DNA from 4 places in the Pseudomonas sp. B21-028 genome. Region 4 is predicted to be linked to each of the others. Evidence: predicted binding sites of a transcription regulator. Region 4 holds the regulator's gene; each other region holds the start of a gene.

Region 1 (4,211 bases), 1.9 Mb from region 4:
GCGAGCTTGCCCGCGAAGGCGTCGGGTCAGTTGATGAGATGTCGACTGACCCACCGCCATCGCGGGCAAGCCTCACTCCCACAGTTGTTTTGGGTAGCCTCAGGTTTTGTGTTCGCCACCGATTCCCTGTGGGAGCGAGCCTGCTCGCGATGGCGTCGGGTCAGTGATGAAGATGTCGGCTAATCCACCGCTATCGCGAGCAGGCTCGCTCCCACAATGCTTCTTGTTGGCTGACTCTCACTCCGCCAACAACACCGCCGCATCGAACCCCACCCGCAGATTGCCCCAATGGCGGCCGTCGAAGAAGAACGGGACGTCGATCTCGGTCATGATTTCCCCGGTATCGCGCAGGTAGGTCTGGAGCAGGAAGCGCTGGACGTTGCCCGCCGCGCGCAGGCCGATGGGGTCGTTGAAGATGCGTTTGTTGCGGCACACCGGGAGGTCGACGGCGCGGTCACCGGTGGGTGGTTTCGACACCCAGCTGTTGTTCACCGGGCAATAGCCCTTGGTGTCGACGATGAACGAGACCTTGCCGCCTGGTGTGCTGCGGGTGAGGGCGTCGCAGGCTTCCTGGCAGACCTGGGCAAAGCGTTCGGTGTAGCCGGTCATGTACTGCTTGGGATCGGTGCCGGGTACCAACTGGTAATTCTGGTCGAACAGGTTGACGCCCTCGCGGTGCAGTGCCTCCAGGCGTACCTGGAGAGTGTCGCGGCACTGACTGGCGCGGGTGATGGCCGCATCCAGCTTGCCGTGGCCGAGCACGAACCGGCCCAGTAGCGCCTGTACCTTTTCAGCGACACCGGACAGGTCACGGGTAGCGGTCGCCGAATGCTGCATGCGCTGATCGATCGACTGGCTGTCGGCGTGGATCCGGGTGACCCGTTCGTTGATGCCGGTGTTGGTATCGGCGAACTGCTGGATGTGCCCGGCGATGTCGGCCAACTTGCCGTTGGTGGATTCGAAGTCGACGATCATGCTCTCGAAGTGGCCGGAGGCACGCTCCACGACTTTCTGGGTTTCCCGGGCGTTGTGGCTGATCTGGGTGGTCTGTTCGTGGGTGGAGCCGACCTCCTCGAGCATGGCGTCAATGTTGCGCGAGATGTCGTCCGTGGCCCGGCTGACGTTCTGCGCCAGGGTCCGCACTTCATCGGCCACCACGGCGAAGCCCCGGCCGCTCTCGCCGGCACGGGCGGCTTCGATGGCGGCGTTGAGGGCCAGGAGGTTGGTCTGGGCAGAGATCTGCTGGATCAGGCCGACGATGGACTTGATGCTCGATGAACGCTGGTTCAGGGCGCCCACCAGCGTCGCGAACTCATTGAGGCCGCCGGCAATTTCGCCGATGCTGCCGGTCACCTCCAGCAGTTCGGCATAGGAATCGCGGGCCATGCTCAGGTTCTGGGCGGTGGTGTTGGAGATGCCCTGGGTCTGGCGCGAGACTTCTTCGATACGGTCCACGGCGGAGTTGCTCTGCTCCATCACTTCCTTGGCGAAACGTGCCTGGTGGGTGGCACTGTCGCTGGAATCGCTGATGTTCTTGAGCGAGCGCGCCGACTCGACGGCGATGTGCACGGTGAGCGCCTGGACGTTGCTGATGATTTCCCGCTGCTTGGCCAGGAAACGGTTGCAGGTGCTGGCCAACACGCGGATTTCGTCATGGGTCACCAGCGGCAGGTCCCTGGACAGGTCGCCTTCGCCGTTGGCTATTTCCTCCAGTGCCCGGGTCATGGCGGTGACGGGGCGCACGATGAGGTGGCGAAAGTACCAGACCATGAAGTTGATCATGCACAGTGTCAGGAGTGCCCCGAACAACAGGGCCTGGGTCAGGCTGTCGAGCCGACCCTCGATCTGTCCCAGCAGGGCGGTGTCTAGCTGCGCGTTACGCAACTGCACCACAATGTCGGTACGGGCGCTGAGGGCTACCCAGTACAGCAACCCGCTGACGGCGACCAGCAGGAAAAGGCTTGAGAGTTTCCTGGTGAGCGTATCGAAGAAGTGCATTTCGATGGACTCGTACAAAGCCTTCAACGTCTGCATGCCATAGCTCCTGGGCAAAATAATCTCTCAATGGAATACATTCGACCGCTAGGGCCAAAGCTTTAGTGCGTTGGGGCGTTTTGATATCACTTTGGCCACTTTGTTTGTTTGGTGTACGGAGAATCTGTGGGAGCGAGCCTGCTCGCGATGAGGGCGTCACATCCAAACAGGGTGTGACTGATACGCCGCTATCGCAAGCAGGCTCGCTCCCACAGGGGTTCGCCGCGGCAATAAGGTCCTGGAAAACATTTACTGGGAATCATTCTCAAAGTATATTCACTCGCATTAACATCCCCTGTGAGTGCCGCGTCTTGAATCGTTTCACCCCTCCTGCGAATCGCAACGTCTTCATCAAGTGTGTATTGCCGACTTTGTCCTGCTGCTTCATCGCCAGCCCGCTGTGGGCCCAGGATGTAATCCAACTGCCCACCACGGACATCCAGGGCAGTCGCGTCACTCAAGATGAGGTCTACACGGCATCGCAAGCCAGCACGGCGAGCAAAAGCGATGTCCCGATCAAGGAAGAGGCGCAATCGATCAATGTGGTGCCCCGGCAGACCCTGGACGATTATCAGGTGCGCTCACTGGGCGATGCGATGAAGTTCGTCAGCGGCGTCAGCCAGGGCAATACCCTGGGTGGTTCGCGGGACTCGCTGATCAAGCGTGGTTTCGGCACCAACGACGATGGCTCGATCCTGCGCGACGGCGTGCGTTCTAACCTGGGACACAACTTCAGTGCCACCACCGAACGGGTCGAAGTGCTCAAGGGCCCGGCCTCGATGCTGTATGGCGCGCTGGAGCCTGGCGGCCTGGTCAACATCATCAGCAAAAAGCCCGAATACACTCAAAGCACCACGCTGAGCGGCTCGGCCTACAGCGAAGGCGGCGGCACCCTGGCCGTGGACACCACCGGGCCGCTGGGCGATACCGGGCTGGCGTATCGGTTGGTTGCCGAGCGTGGTCATGAAGATTACTGGCGCAACTATGGTGTGAATGAGAGCACCCTGGTCGCGCCGTCCCTGGCCTGGACCGGAGAGCGGGCTTCGTTGAACCTGAGCTATGAGTACAACGAATATTCCAACCCGTTTGACCGTGGGACGGTGTTCACCGACGGGCATCCGGCGGATATCGATTATGACAAGCGTCTCGACGAGCGCTGGACCAGGAGCGTGGGGATTCGTGAGACGGCGACGGCACGTTTCGAGTATGAGCTGAGCGAGGCGTGGAAGACTCGGGTGACTTATGGCTGGAACAATGACCGCTACAGTCTTTCGATTGCGCAGCCCGACACTCTGACGGGAAATCTATTGAGTCGAAAGGCCAATGGTGCTCATTACGACGACGAAACCCGCTATGCCAGTTGGGATTTCATGGGTAAGCAGGAGCTGTTCGGTCAGCGCCATGATCTGCTGATCGGTGTCGATAATCAGGTGTCCGATCAATACCGTGGCAAGACCTACCGTGGCACTGCACAAGGAGGGTTCGATATCACCGCGCCGGTTTATGGTGGCCTGGCAGAGCCAAGCAAGATAAATGCTGCGCAAAGCAACCTGAGTAACAAACTGACTTCCAGCTCCGTTTACCTGAAGGACAACTGGCACCTGGATGATCGGTGGATTCTCGTATTTGGCGGACGCTACCAGCATTACGATCAGTTCAGTGAAACGGGAATGATCAAGCGAGTGCCTGTTCGCGACGATAACGGCGATGCCTTTGTTCCGTTTCTTGGACTGGTCTACAAGGCGGATGAAACCTTGTCCCTGTACGGGAATTACAGCCGTTCGTTCAAGCCCAACGATACCGTCGATGACAACCTCAGCACTTTCAAGCCGGAGGAGGGGCGCAGTTATGAAATCGGTGCCAAATATGATCCTCTGCCTGGGCTGAATATCAATCTCGCCTTGTTCGATATCGAAAAAAAGAATGTGGTAACCAACACGGTGGTCGGTGGGAAAACCATTGCAGAAGCCGCCGGCAAGGTCGGCTCCCAAGGCCTGGAACTCGACATCACCGGACGTCTCGCCGAACGCTGGGACCTGATCGGCACCTACGCCTACACCCATACGGAAATACTGGATGATCCAAAGAACGAGGGCCATCGCCTGTCGGACGCGCCCAAGCACACCGCCAGCCTGTACCTGTCGCACCACTTGAACGTACCCGCCGAATTCGGCGCC
Region 2 (4,211 bases), 1.3 Mb from region 4:
GGCGGCGGAGAAAGAATTCACGGTGGAACCTGCCTGTTGGATTTATTAGTGGCTATGAAACCGGTTTCAGGAAACCTCAGAACCTGGTAAGTCGTCAAGGGCGTTGTGTGGGAGGGGCGACCGACGGTGGGTGACGATCAGGGGCCAGACGGCTGGGCCGCCGCTTCGCGAGCAGGCTCGCTCCCACAGGGTTCCAGGTTGATTGCAGGATCTGTGGTTGCCAGAGAAACCTGTAGGAGCGGGCTTGCCCGCGAAGGCGGTGTGTCTGTTACAGGTGTATTGGATGTGCCGGCGTTATCGCGGGCAAACCCGGCTCCCACAGGGGTTCCAGGTTGATCGCAGGATCTGTGGTCTCCAGCGAAACCTGTGGGAGCTAGCCTGCTCGCGATAGCAGTGGGTCAGCTTGCATCCGCGCTGGATGCAAGCGTTGCCCTTAGACCCGGAACTGTTTGAGCAGGCCGTTAAGCTGTTCGCTCAGTGCCTTGAGGCGTGTGCTGGCCAGGCTCGACTGTTCCGCCGCGATGGCGGTGCTGTGGGAAAGGCCGGCGGCTTGGGTGACGTTCTGGTTGATGTCCTCTACCACGTGGGCCTGTTGCAGGGTTGCACTGGCGATGGAGGCGTTCAGGCTGTTGAGATTGCGCAGGGCCTGGCCGATGGCATTGAGGCTGGCGCCCGCCAGGCCGGCCTGTTCGATGGTCAGTTGCGAGGCGCGGCTGCTGTCGCTGATGACTTTCACCGCGGCTTCGGAGTGAGTCTGCAGGCGTTCGATCATCCCCTGGATCTCGGCGGTGGACTTCTGTGTGCGCTGGGCCAGCAACCTCACCTCATCGGCCACCACGGCAAAGCCCCGGCCCTGTTCCCCGGCGCGAGCGGCCTCGATCGCGGCGTTGAGGGCCAGCAGGTTGGTCTGCTCGGCAATGGAGCGGATCACCTCCAGTACGCTGCCGATCTGGGTGCTTTCGCTGGCCAGGGTGCGAATCACCTCCACCGCCTGGTCGATGGTCTGGGACAGACGGTCGATCTGCTGCAAGCTGCCGTCGATGTTGACCTGGCCCTGCTGGGCCTGGGATTCGGCGTCGCGCATTTCACTGGCGGCGTGTTCAGCGTTCTTGGCGACGTCCTGCACGCCATAGGTCACTTCGTTGATGGCCGTGGCCACCAGCTCCATCTGTTGCGATTGCTGCTGGCTGCGTTCCTGGGCCTGGGCGGCGTCGCTCCCCAGTTCATTGGACGATTGCCCCAGCGCTCTGGCCGAGTCCTGCAATTGGCTTATTACTTGGCGCAACTTGGTGGTAAACGCGTTGAAGTGTCGCGCCAGTTGGGTGACTTCATCCTGGCCATGGGTGTCGAGGGTGCGGGTCAGGTCGCTTTCACCGCTGGCAATATTGGCCATGGCATTCACCGTTTCCTGCAGAGGACGCACGATGCTGCGCACGATCAGAGTCAGCAGCAGGCTCATGATCAATACGATCGACAAGCCGACCAGCGAGGCCTTGATCAGTTGAGCCTGGAACTCGGCCTGCACGTCATCCACGTACACGCCCGAGCCGATGATCCAGCCCCAGGGTTCGAACAGTTTGACGTAGGAGGTTTTCGCGACCGGTGCCTCGGCCCCCGGTTTCGGCCACAGATAGTTCACCATCCCGGCGCCCTTGGCCTTGGCGATGGTGACCATCTCGTTGAACAGCGCGAAACCGTTCGGGTCGCGGACCGCCGAGAGGTTCTGGCCTTCGAGCTTCGGGTTGGTGGGGTGCATGACCATGACCGGTGTCAGGTCATTGATCCAGAAATAGTCTGTCTCGTTGTAGCGCAGGCCACGCACGGCACTGAGAGCCTGCTTCTGGGCCGCTTCGCGGGTCAGGGTGCCAGCGGTTTCCAGGCCATGGTAATAGCTCAGCACGCCACTGGCGGTCTGGACCACATGTTCGGTTTTCTGCACCTTGGCTTGATAGAGATCGCCGTGGATCTGTTTCAGCATCAAGGCACCCAACGTGAATACCATCAAGATGGCCACGACGAGGATGAGCCACAAGCGTCGGCTGATCGACACATTGCGCAAGCTATTCATACGCTGTCACTCCAGTTTCTTGTTCTTGTCATCCACGGCCGGTGGATCGCCCCCTGGGTCATAACGCGGCGGCGTTATGAGGGCTTGTCTGATAGGATTTCGGCCTCGCAACGCAAAACCTGAGGCTGTCTTTGATTTTTCATTGGTTTTTTGGGCAAGGGCGCAGGTATCGTGCACCCGCTGCGCGCACTGGCATGACACTTGATTATCGATTGGGCTCTGCCTGACAGGGCCTTTCTTGGGGGATGAATGGATTTGTGGACGGCCTTTCAGGCATTGATTCTTGGCATTGTAGAAGGTCTGACGGAGTTCCTGCCGATTTCCAGCACGGGACACCAGATCATTGCCGCCGACTTGCTTGGGTTCGGTGGGGAACGGGCCATGGCGTTCAACATCATCATCCAGTTGGGGGCGATCCTGGCGGTGGTCTGGGAGTTCCGGCGCAAGATCTTCGACGTGGTACTGGGTTTGCCCACCCAACCCGGTGCCCGGCGGTTTACCGCTAACCTGCTGGTGGCCTTCCTGCCCGCCGTGGTGCTGGGCGTGCTGTTTGCCGATCTGATCCACGAATACCTGTTCAACCCCATCACCGTGGCCGCCGCGCTGGTGGTGGGTGGTTTTGTCATGCTGTGGGCTGAGCGGCGCCAGCATGAGGTGCACGCCGAAACGGTGGACGAGATCACCTGGAAAGACGCGCTCAAGGTCGGTCTGGCCCAATGCCTGGCGATGATTCCCGGTACCTCCCGTTCCGGATCGACCATCATTGGCGGGTTGCTGTTCGGACTTTCGCGCAAGACCGCGACCGAGTTCTCCTTCTTCCTGGCCATGCCGACCATGGTGGGCGCGGCTGTCTACTCGGGCTACAAATACCGCGCACTCTTCGTACCGGCGGATTTCCCGGTGTTCGCCATCGGTTTTGTCACCGCGTTCATCTTCGCCATGATCGCGGTCAGGGGACTGCTGCGGTTCATCGCCAGCCACAGCTACGCGGTGTTCGCCTGGTATCGGATCGTGTTCGGCTTGTTGATCCTGGCGACCTGGCAATTCGGTTGGGTCGACTGGACGACGGCCCATCCATGAATGATTCGGGCGTACGCAGACACACTGCCGGCAATACCGGTGGAGCGGTGCAGAACCTGCGGCTCAAGTTGATCGTGTTCGGGCTGCTGTGCGCACTGCCGCTGACGGGCTCGCTGCTGCTCGGGTTGCAGGAGGCGTCATGGGTGCCGTTGACGGCCTATGGGATCGTCAGCGTCGTGGCGTTCCTGCTGTACTGGAGTGACAAGCGCAAGGCGCGCTCCGACGCCTGGCGCACCCCCGAGAACGTACTGCACGCCGTGGAGCTGGCCGGCGGTTGGCCCGGGGCGTTGCTGGCCCAGCAGGTCTTTCGACACAAGACCCGCAAGGTGTCGTTCCAGGTGGTGTTCTGGTTCATCGTGCTGCTGCATCAGGCGTTCTGGGTCGACCAGCTGTTCCTGGGCGGTCATCTGCTGGCCTGGGTTTAATATCACGGCAATAGCAAACCGACCTGCGTGCGCTTGGGCAGCTTGCTGACCACCAGTTGGTGGGAGCGCCGCAGCAGGCCATGCAGTTCTTCAGCCCCCAAGGGGTAGGGCGTGTGCATGATGATCCATTGCGCTCGCGCCAGGTACGGGGCGGGATGGATGCCCGGTCGGTCGCAATGTCCCAGGAACAGATCCTTGTCGACCTTGAACGCCAATGAGTCGCTGCGCAGCCCCTGCAGGGCGAACATCTTGTTCCCGGCGATGGAAAACACCCGCACGCCACCCCATTTGTAATCTTCCCTGGCGCCAGGCAAGCCCAGGCAGAACCGTGCGACGTCCTCTTCGCTCAAACTCATAACGTCCTTTCTCCACACCGATTGAAGGCTTCCACCAGATGGTCAAGCCATGCGCGTACCGCCGGCAACATGCCCCGGCGATGGGGATAGACCGCCTGCAGCCAGCCATCGGGCAGCGACCATCCCGGTAACAATTCCACCAGTGTGCCGTCCTTCAGCTCCTGCTCGCAATACATGCTCGGCAACAAGGTAAAGCCCAGGCCGGCGAGGACGCAGGCGTGACGGACAATGAAATCGTCAATGCCCAGGCGGGCCTCGAGGGCCAATTCAGCGATCTGCCCG
Region 3 (4,211 bases), 1.8 Mb from region 4:
TCACCCGGACCCTGATGCCGATGGTGCGTTATCCCGTGGGGGACCGGGCCTGTTGGCGAGAGCCTGTCGGCACTCCACGACGCAAGTTCGAACTGGCGGGACGTAGCGCGCAGAGCCAGCGGGTACGGGTCGGCGTGGTTTCGCTGTTTCCGCAGCGGATCAGCGAGATCATTCGGGACATTGGCGGCGAACTCCAATGGCAACTGATCATCGAGCCCGTCGAAAACAATGACCGTGTGGTGCTCAAATGGGTACCCGATCATCCGTCGAGCCTCTGCGGGTCATTGTCCCAGGCGCTGGAACTCGCTTTGATCCAGCAGCATCCGGGCATCGATCAACTCGTTCTGCATGTCCAAGCCTGCCAGGCGCAGGATCTGGAGCGCCACCCACGCTCCGGCAAACACTTGCAGGTCGTCGATCGCCGGGGCTATGGCCCGATGGCAGCGAGGCACGTCAGATGAGTGCCCTGGTCATCAGGCCGTTCAGGCCCGCCGACGCCATTGGAATCAGCGAACTGTTCCGCCGGGTATACGGGGATCACTATGTTTCGCCAGACGTCTACGTGCCCCACATGATTTGCCAGCACCACCAGCATCGACACTGGTTTTCCATGGTCGCCGTGCTGGAGGAGCGGGTGGTTGGCCACGCCGCGTTGTGCCGACCTGCGGCGAACCGGGAGGATGCCGAGCTGGCGCTGATGGCAGTGGACCCGGCGCTGCAAGGCAGTCAGATTGCTACCCGCCTGGGCCGGCAGCTACTGGATCGCTGCAAGGATCTCGGCCTCGTCAGGCTGTCCATCAAACAGGTCACCAGCCACCTCTATAGCCAACGACTGGCACAACGACTCGGTTTCCATGACATGGGACTGATGCCCGACCATGTGCCCTCGCCATTCTCCGCGACCCAAACCGAGGCCCAAACCGAGACCATAGTGGTCGGCTGTCAGGTGATGGGCGACCATCGCCGGCCGTTGCCCGACGTGCAATGGCCTGCCCCGTGCCAATGGCTGATGGCGCCCCTGGCTGCACAATTCGGCACCACCTTCGACGACGCACCTGCCCCGATGCAGCCGCTGCAGATCAGCTCATTACCCGGGCGCATCGACGTCATCGCCGGACACATGAGCCGGCACCTGGCCAGACAACTGCAACGCTTGCCGGCCCACTGGTCGATCGCGGTACGACTCGGACTGCGCCGCCAATTTCCCGAGGACTACCGACGGTTGATGACTGCCGGATTCATTTTTACCGGCATGGTGCCCGCCGAAGGCGAGCTGAACTGGCAGGCGCTGTTTCACCGTGGCGCGCTGGCTCGCCACCTGGACTTGCATGCGGAGCCGATGCAACGACTGCACGATGAGTTGCAGTTCCATACGCGGAACTGGAGAGGCAGGCAGTCCAGTTCGGCAGCGTGACAGGGGCAACGTTGGCGACGAACGGTCCCCTCTGTCAAGCATGGAACATTCAAGCGCAATGGCGAGGAGCCGATACAGACATGTCTACCGTCCCAAAAGATGCCTTCGAGCAAGGAACTGTCCAATGCCCTCATTCCGCACCATTCAGGCTCGCTACACGCTGTTCCTGATCTTATTCATCCTGGTGTTGTCCTTCCTGACCGTCGTGGGCATCAGCTATCTGGTCGCGCCCAAGCTGCGCCAGACCGAAGAACAAGTCGCGCTCAATCGCATCGGCGAAGTCGCGGAGCAGATCCAGGGCGAGCTGAACAAAGTGCAGGCCCAGCAACGCAGCATTACCCAGACCATTCCGTTGCTCGACAGCGATGCCATCGACAAGGTACTCCCCGGCCTGGTGGATCAATATGGCGAACCGAAAGTCTTCGGTGGCGGGATCTGGCCGCTGCCCAACCAGCGAGCCGAAGGACGAAACAAATTCAGCACGTTCTGGCATCGCGACGGCTCCGGCAAACTGGTAGTCAACACGTTCTGGAACAGCGACGCCGCGCCGAACTATTACGAGCAGCCCTGGCACAAGGGCGGCATGGCCACCCCGCCCGGCAAATGCGCCTGGGCCGCCGCCTATAAAGATGACGCCAGCGCCGAACCGCGCACCAACTGTGCCATGGCCATCCAGAAAAACGGTGTGCCTTACGGCGTCTCCACCATCGACGTGACCCTGGGCTTCTTCAATGACCTGGTGGCGCGCAAGGAAGCCGACCTGAACGCCGAAATGCTGATTGTCGAAGGCGACGGCAAGATCATCAGCAACAGCTCGCGCATCAGCGGTCCGATCGTCCTCAAGAACATCAGCGAACTGGCGGCCACTTTGCCGTTTGCCGCTCAGGTCAAGGCGGGCCTGGCTCAGCGCGACCAGCCGTTGCAGCGGGTCGAATTCGACAACAAGGGCGAAGCCAGCACGTTCTTCATGCGCCCCATCGAAGGCACGCCCTGGTTCCTCGCCACCGCCTTGCCAACCCGCCTGATCACCGCTCAGCGCGATGATGTACTGAATACGCTCAGCCTGCTGCAGATCCCGATGGTCATCCTGCTGGTGCTGATGCAGTTGTACGCAATCCGCCAACTGACCGGCCGCATGAAGGTACTCAAGGGCAACATCGATGCGCTGTCCACCGGCGATGCCGACCTGACCCGACGCATCACCGTCCGCGCCGAGGACGAACTGGGAGCGATTGGTCATTCGGTCAACCGCTTCATCGTCTACCTGCAAGACATGATCAGTGAGGTTACCCAGGCCACCGGCGCCATGGCGTCGAGCCTGGACAACCTGCAGCGGACCTCGGCCCATACCAGCGAGATCCTGATGCGCCACGCCTCGGAAACCGACCAGACCGTGACCGCCATTACCCAGATGAGCTCGACGGCCGAGAGCGTGGCCCAGAACGCCGCCGAAACGGCTGCGTTCACCCAACGCGCCAACGAACACGCCGATCGCTCTCGTGTCGTGGTGGGCGAAGCCTCCAACAGCGTGGTGGCGTTGATCGATGAAGTCGCCGGCGCCACCCGCAAGGTCGAGAGCATGCAGCAGGACGCGCAACGCATCACCGAGATTCTCGGCGTGATCGGTGCCATTGCCGGACAGACCAACCTGCTGGCACTCAACGCCGCCATCGAAGCCGCCCGGGCCGGCGAACAAGGCCGCGGGTTTGCAGTAGTGGCCGACGAGGTCCGTGCCCTCGCCGCCCGCACCCAGGCCAGCACCTCGGAAATCAACGAAATGCTGACCCGCCTGACCCAAGGCGTGAGCTCGTCGGTTTTGGCGATGGAAAATACCCAGGCCAGTTGCCAGTCGGCTGCCGACGCGACCTCCCGGGTCAACAGCGGCCTGGATGAAATGGCCGGCTCCGTCGGCCAGATCAACAGCCTGAGCACCCAGATCGCCACTGCCGCCGAACAACAGAGCGCCGTGACCGAAGAAATCAACCGCAGCATGGTGCAGATCCGCCATATGGTGGAGGAACTGGTAGAAGGCGGACTGGCCAGCGAAAACAACACCCGACAACTGCTGGAAGCCAACAGTCGGGTGAATGCGATCATGGGACGGTTCAAGCTTCGCTGAGAACGGTTGCTCCCATGCAGCCCTGAAGGGCTCATGGGAGCACTCCCCTGTGGGAGCGAGCCTGCTCGCGATGGCGGTGGATCAGCTTGCATTGATGTCGAATGTTAAACCGCTATCGCGAGCAGGCTCGCTCCCACACTGGATCTTCAGTGGGCGAGCTGGCGAGCGGTGGCGACTATTCATTCCATCCACCTGACAATTCTGTCATCCGCCCCTCAGCACCCCGTCAGCTCGCAACCGCTACTCTGTTATCCTCCCGCCAACCTGCTCCACACGAGACCGCTTCCATGGCCAATCCCCTGCACCTGCTCGCCCTGAGCGCCCTGTTCGTCACCACCCTGGCCCAGGCGGCCACACCGACCACCATCGATGTGCACCGCGATGCCAACTGCGGCTGCTGCAAGAAATGGATTGCTCATCTGCAAGAGAACGGCTTCAAGGTCAACGACCATGTCGAAACCGATATGAGTTCAGTCAAGCAACGCCTGGGCGTGGCGCCCAACATGCGTTCCTGCCATACCGCCGAGATCAACGGCAAATTCGTCGAGGGCCACGTCCCTGCCGATCAGGTACGGGCGTTGAGCCAACGGGACGACTTGCTCGGCGTGGCCGCACCCGGCATGCCCATGGGGTCGCCCGGCATGGAAATGGACGGCATGAGCGACGCCTACCAGGTGA
Region 4 (4,211 bases):
GCGTCGCCACCAACTGGTCAGCCGTGCCGTGAGTGTGCAAATGCAGGACGAACCCAGCGAAGAAGCCATGGCTGACATGTTCGCTGATATCTACCACAGCCCGACCAAGCAGGTTGGCTGAGGTAATCATGAATATTTTTTGTACCTACATCGATGGTCTGCCAGGCAATGTTCCGTATGTGAACGCGCAGCCAGTAATGTGGCCTCCGTCTAAGTAAGACAGGTAAAGAACGAACATGGGCAGCATGCATCCCGTACAGGTGATCGCGGTGACCGGCGGCAAAGGTGGCGTCGGCAAGACTAACGTGTCAGTGAACTTGTCCCTGGCTCTGGCAGAGCTTGGCCGACGGGTCATGCTGCTGGACGCCGACCTGGGCCTGGCAAACGTCGACGTGCTGCTGGGGCTCACACCCAAACGCACGCTGGCGGACGTGATCGAAGGCCGCTGCGAACTGCGCGACGTGTTGTTGCAGGGGCCGGGCGGGATTCGCATCGTGCCGGCCGCCTCCGGCACCCAGAGCATGGTTCATCTGACCCCGGCCCAGCACGCCGGCCTGATCCAGGCATTCAGCGACATCGGCGACAACCTCGATGTGCTGGTGATCGACACGGCGGCGGGCATCGGTGATTCGGTCGTCAGCTTCGTGCGCGCCGCCCAGGAAGTGCTGCTGGTGGTCTGCGACGAGCCTACCTCCATCACCGACGCCTACGCCCTGATCAAGCTATTGAACCGCGATTACGGCATGAACCGCTTCCGCGTCCTGGCCAACATGGCCCAGAGCCCGCAGGAAGGGCGCAACCTGTTCGCCAAGTTGACCAAGGTCACCGATCGCTTCCTGGACGTTGCCCTGCAGTACGTTGGCGCCGTGCCGTACGACGAAAGCGTACGCAAGGCGGTCCAGAAGCAACGTGCCGTCTATGAAGCCTTTCCCCGTTCCAAATGCGCGCTGGCGTTCAAGGCAATCGCCCAGAAGGTCGATACCTGGCCACTGCCGGCCAACCCACGCGGGCACCTGGAATTTTTCGTCGAGCGTCTCGTGCAACAAACAGCAGGGCCCGTGTTATGACAGCCAGCGGTTACAACCACCTCTACAAGAAATCGGCACGGGACGCCCAATACGAGTTGATCGAGCGATACGCGCCCCTGGTCAAGCGCATCGCCTATCACTTGCTGGCGCGGTTGCCGGCCAGTGTCCAGGTCGAAGACCTGATCCAGGCAGGCATGATTGGCCTGCTCGAAGTGGCTAACAAATACGACGCGAGCAAGGGCGCCAGTTTCGAGACCTACGCCGGCATTCGCATTCGCGGCGCGATGCTCGACGAAGTCCGCAAGGGCGATTGGGCGCCCCGTTCGGTACACCGCAATACCCGCATGGTCAGTGACGCCATTCGCGCTATTGAAGCGAAAACCGGACGAGACGCTAAAGATCACGAAGTTGCGGCCGAACTCCAGTTGAGTCTCGATGATTATTACGGGATTTTGAACGATACCTTGGGCAGCCGTCTGTTCAGTTTCGACGACCTGTTGCAGGACGGCGATCATGAAGGGCTGCATGAGGATGGCGCGAGTACGCACATGGAGCCTGCGCGTGACCTGGAAGACGAACGTTTCCAGAGCGCGCTGGCCGATGCGATTGCCAATTTGCCGGAGCGTGAGCGACTGGTCTTGGCGCTGTACTACGACGAAGAGCTGAACCTCAAGGAAATCGGTGAGGTCCTGGGGGTCAGCGAATCGCGGGTCAGTCAGTTACACAGCCAGTGCGCCGCCCGTTTGCGGGGGCGTTTGGGGGAGTGGCGAGCGCGCTGACAGTCGGTGCGGGGAGGTTGCTGACAGGGTTTGCGTGGCACGTGTTGCGCAGTCTCGATCCGTTGCGTCCCGCACCGTTGTCGAATGCTGTACCGGATTGATTGAAATGGCGCGTTCAGGTGCTGTACGCGTTTAAGACTGCTTGGAGGTCGAATTGGACAAGAACATGAAAATCCTCATCGTTGATGACTTTTCAACGATGCGGCGGATCATAAAAAACCTGTTGCGTGACCTTGGGTTCACCAACACGGTCGAGGCCGACGATGGCACCACTGCCATCCCGGTTCTCAACAGCGGGAGCATCGACTTTCTGGTGACTGACTGGAACATGCCTGGCATGACCGGTATCGACTTGCTGCGCCATGTGCGCGCCGATGAAAAACTCAAGCACCTGCCGGTGCTGATGGTCACCGCCGAAGCCAAGCGCGAGCAGATCATCGAAGCGGCCCAAGCCGGTGTGAACGGCTATGTGGTCAAACCCTTCACGGCCCAGGCGTTGAAAGAAAAGATCGAAAAGATCTTCGAACGCATCGGTTAACGGCGCCACGGGGGAGCTATGGAGAATAATGAAGCTTCAATGGGCGATTTCGAATCGACCCTGAAAAAACATGCCCGCGAACTGGTCGACAGCCTTGAAAAAGGTCGTTTCGGCGATGCTGTCCAGATGATCCACGAGCTCAATCAGACCCGGGATCGTGGCCTGTACCAGGAAGTCGGCAAGCTCACCCGTGAGTTGCACAGCGCGATCGTCAACTTCCAGATCGATCCGAACATGCCCCAGGCCGAAGAGGTCTCGCAGATCACTGACGCGACCGAGCGGCTGTCCTACGTGGTCAAGCTGACCGAGGCTGCCGCCAACCGCACCATGGACCTGGTGGAAAGTGCCACGCCGCTGGTCAATGGCCTTGGCGATGAAGCCCAGGCCTTGAGCGTCGACTGGGGCCGTTTCATGCGTCGTGAAGTCGGCGCGGAAGAGTTCCGGGACCTGGCGCGTCGGGTCGACGGTTTTCTGACACGCAGCAGCGCCGATAACCGCTCTGTCGCGAGCAACCTCAACGATATTCTGCTGGCCCAGGACTATCAGGACCTGACCGGCCAGGTGATCAAGCGCGTCACCCAATTGGTCACCGAAGTCGAAAGCAATCTGCTCAAACTGGTGTTGATGGCCAGCCAGGTCGATCGCTTTGCGGGCATCGAACACGACCGTGAAGCGATACTTGCTGAAAAAGATCCACAAAAACATCTCTCTCAGGGTGAAGGTCCGCAAATTCATGCCGATAAAAGAGAAGACGTTATGTCCGGTCAGGACGATGTGGACGATTTGCTGTCCAGCCTTGGATTTTAGCCCTGTTTTAGGAGCACCCCATTAATGAGCTTCGGCGCCGATGAAGAGATCCTTCAGGATTTCCTGGTTGAGGCCGGCGAGATTCTAGAGCAACTGTCCGAGCAATTGGTCGAGCTGGAAAGCCGACCGGATGATGCGGATTTGCTCAATGCAATCTTTCGCGGTTTCCACACTGTAAAAGGAGGCGCCGGCTTCCTTCAGCTCAACGAGCTGGTGGAGTGCTGCCACATTGCCGAGAACGTGTTCGACATCCTGCGCAAGGGTGAGCGTCGCGTGGATTCGGAATTGATGGACGTGGTGCTCGAAGCGCTGGATGCGGTCAACAGCATGTTCAACGAGGTGCGTGACCGTTCGCCGATCACCGCCGCCACCCCTGAGTTGCTCGCCGCGCTGTCGCGCCTGGCCGAGCCGCAATCGGCTGACGAAGCCGCTCCAGTCGAGACCACGGTTGAAGAACCCGTTGCCGAGGAGCCGGTCGCCGAGGAATCGGGCGATATTACCGATAACGAATTCGAACAGCTGCTGGACTCCCTGAGTGCCGTCAAGGCCGAAGCTCAGGCCCAGGCCCAGGCTCCGGTAGCTGCCGCGCCCGCCGATGCCGGCGCGGCCAGCGATGAAATCACCGATGCGGAGTTCGAGTCACTGCTCGATCAACTGCACGGCAAGGGCCAGTTCGCCGTCGATGCGGTTGTCCCGCCACCAGCCCCTGCCGCGCCGAAAGCCGCGGGCGACAGCTCCGACATCACCGACGATGAATTCGAAGCCTTGCTCGATCAGCTGCACGGCAAGGGTACTTTTGCCGTTGACGCCCTGGAGTCGGCCATTGCCTCCACGCCTGCTCCGGGCAAGCCTGCCGCCGCAGCGGCCGGTAGCGACCTGATCACCGATCAGGAATTCGAATCGCTGCTCGACGATCTGCACGGCAAAGGCAAGTTCAGCGAAGTCGGCACGGCCTCTGTCGCGCCAGCTGCCGCACCGGCCGCCAAGGCCGCGCCAAAACCCGCCGCCAAGGCACCGGAACCCAAGGCCGAGACACCGGCCCCGGCACCCAAGCCTGCT

Evidence for each region. Region 4 encodes FliA, which starts transcription of late flagellar genes. Its sites were predicted from a motif close to CTAAAGTTTNNNNNNNNNNNGCCGNTAA; they were not measured.
Region 1: a site for FliA is predicted at 2,073-2,100, ahead of LOY35_RS16085 (methyl-accepting chemotaxis protein). Genes of this name have one in related genera too.
Region 2: a site for FliA is predicted at 2,165-2,192, ahead of LOY35_RS13530 (methyl-accepting chemotaxis protein). Genes of this name have one in related genera too.
Region 3: a site for FliA is predicted at 1,463-1,490, ahead of LOY35_RS15745 (methyl-accepting chemotaxis protein). Genes of this name have one in related genera too.

What each region holds. Positions count from the first base shown of each region.
Region 1 is NZ_CP087184.1:3,711,460-3,715,670, reverse strand. It holds gene LOY35_RS16085 (methyl-accepting chemotaxis protein) at 238-2,034, opposite strand; gene LOY35_RS16080 (TonB-dependent siderophore receptor) at 2,346-4,211, shown strand, end outside.
Region 2 is NZ_CP087184.1:3,106,838-3,111,048, forward strand. It holds gene LOY35_RS13525 (LacI family DNA-binding transcriptional regulator) at 1-21, opposite strand, end outside; gene LOY35_RS13530 (methyl-accepting chemotaxis protein) at 434-2,068, opposite strand; gene LOY35_RS13535 (undecaprenyl-diphosphate phosphatase) at 2,318-3,148, shown strand; gene LOY35_RS13540 (DUF1294 domain-containing protein) at 3,145-3,573, shown strand; gene LOY35_RS13545 (MmcQ/YjbR family DNA-binding protein) at 3,576-3,929, opposite strand; gene LOY35_RS13550 (LysR substrate-binding domain-containing protein) at 3,926-4,211, opposite strand, start outside.
Region 3 is NZ_CP087184.1:3,628,410-3,632,620, forward strand. It holds gene LOY35_RS15735 (phenylacetate--CoA ligase family protein) at 1-461, shown strand, start outside; gene LOY35_RS15740 (GNAT family N-acetyltransferase) at 458-1,414, shown strand; gene LOY35_RS15745 (methyl-accepting chemotaxis protein) at 1,539-3,533, shown strand; gene LOY35_RS15750 (DUF411 domain-containing protein) at 3,821-4,211, shown strand, end outside.
Region 4 is NZ_CP087184.1:1,791,543-1,795,753, forward strand. It holds gene flhF (flagellar biosynthesis protein FlhF) at 1-121, shown strand, start outside; gene fleN (flagellar synthesis regulator FleN) at 237-1,067, shown strand; gene fliA (RNA polymerase sigma factor FliA) at 1,064-1,807, shown strand; gene LOY35_RS08165 (chemotaxis response regulator CheY) at 1,974-2,345, shown strand; gene LOY35_RS08170 (protein phosphatase CheZ) at 2,364-3,152, shown strand; gene LOY35_RS08175 (chemotaxis protein CheA) at 3,177-4,211, shown strand, end outside.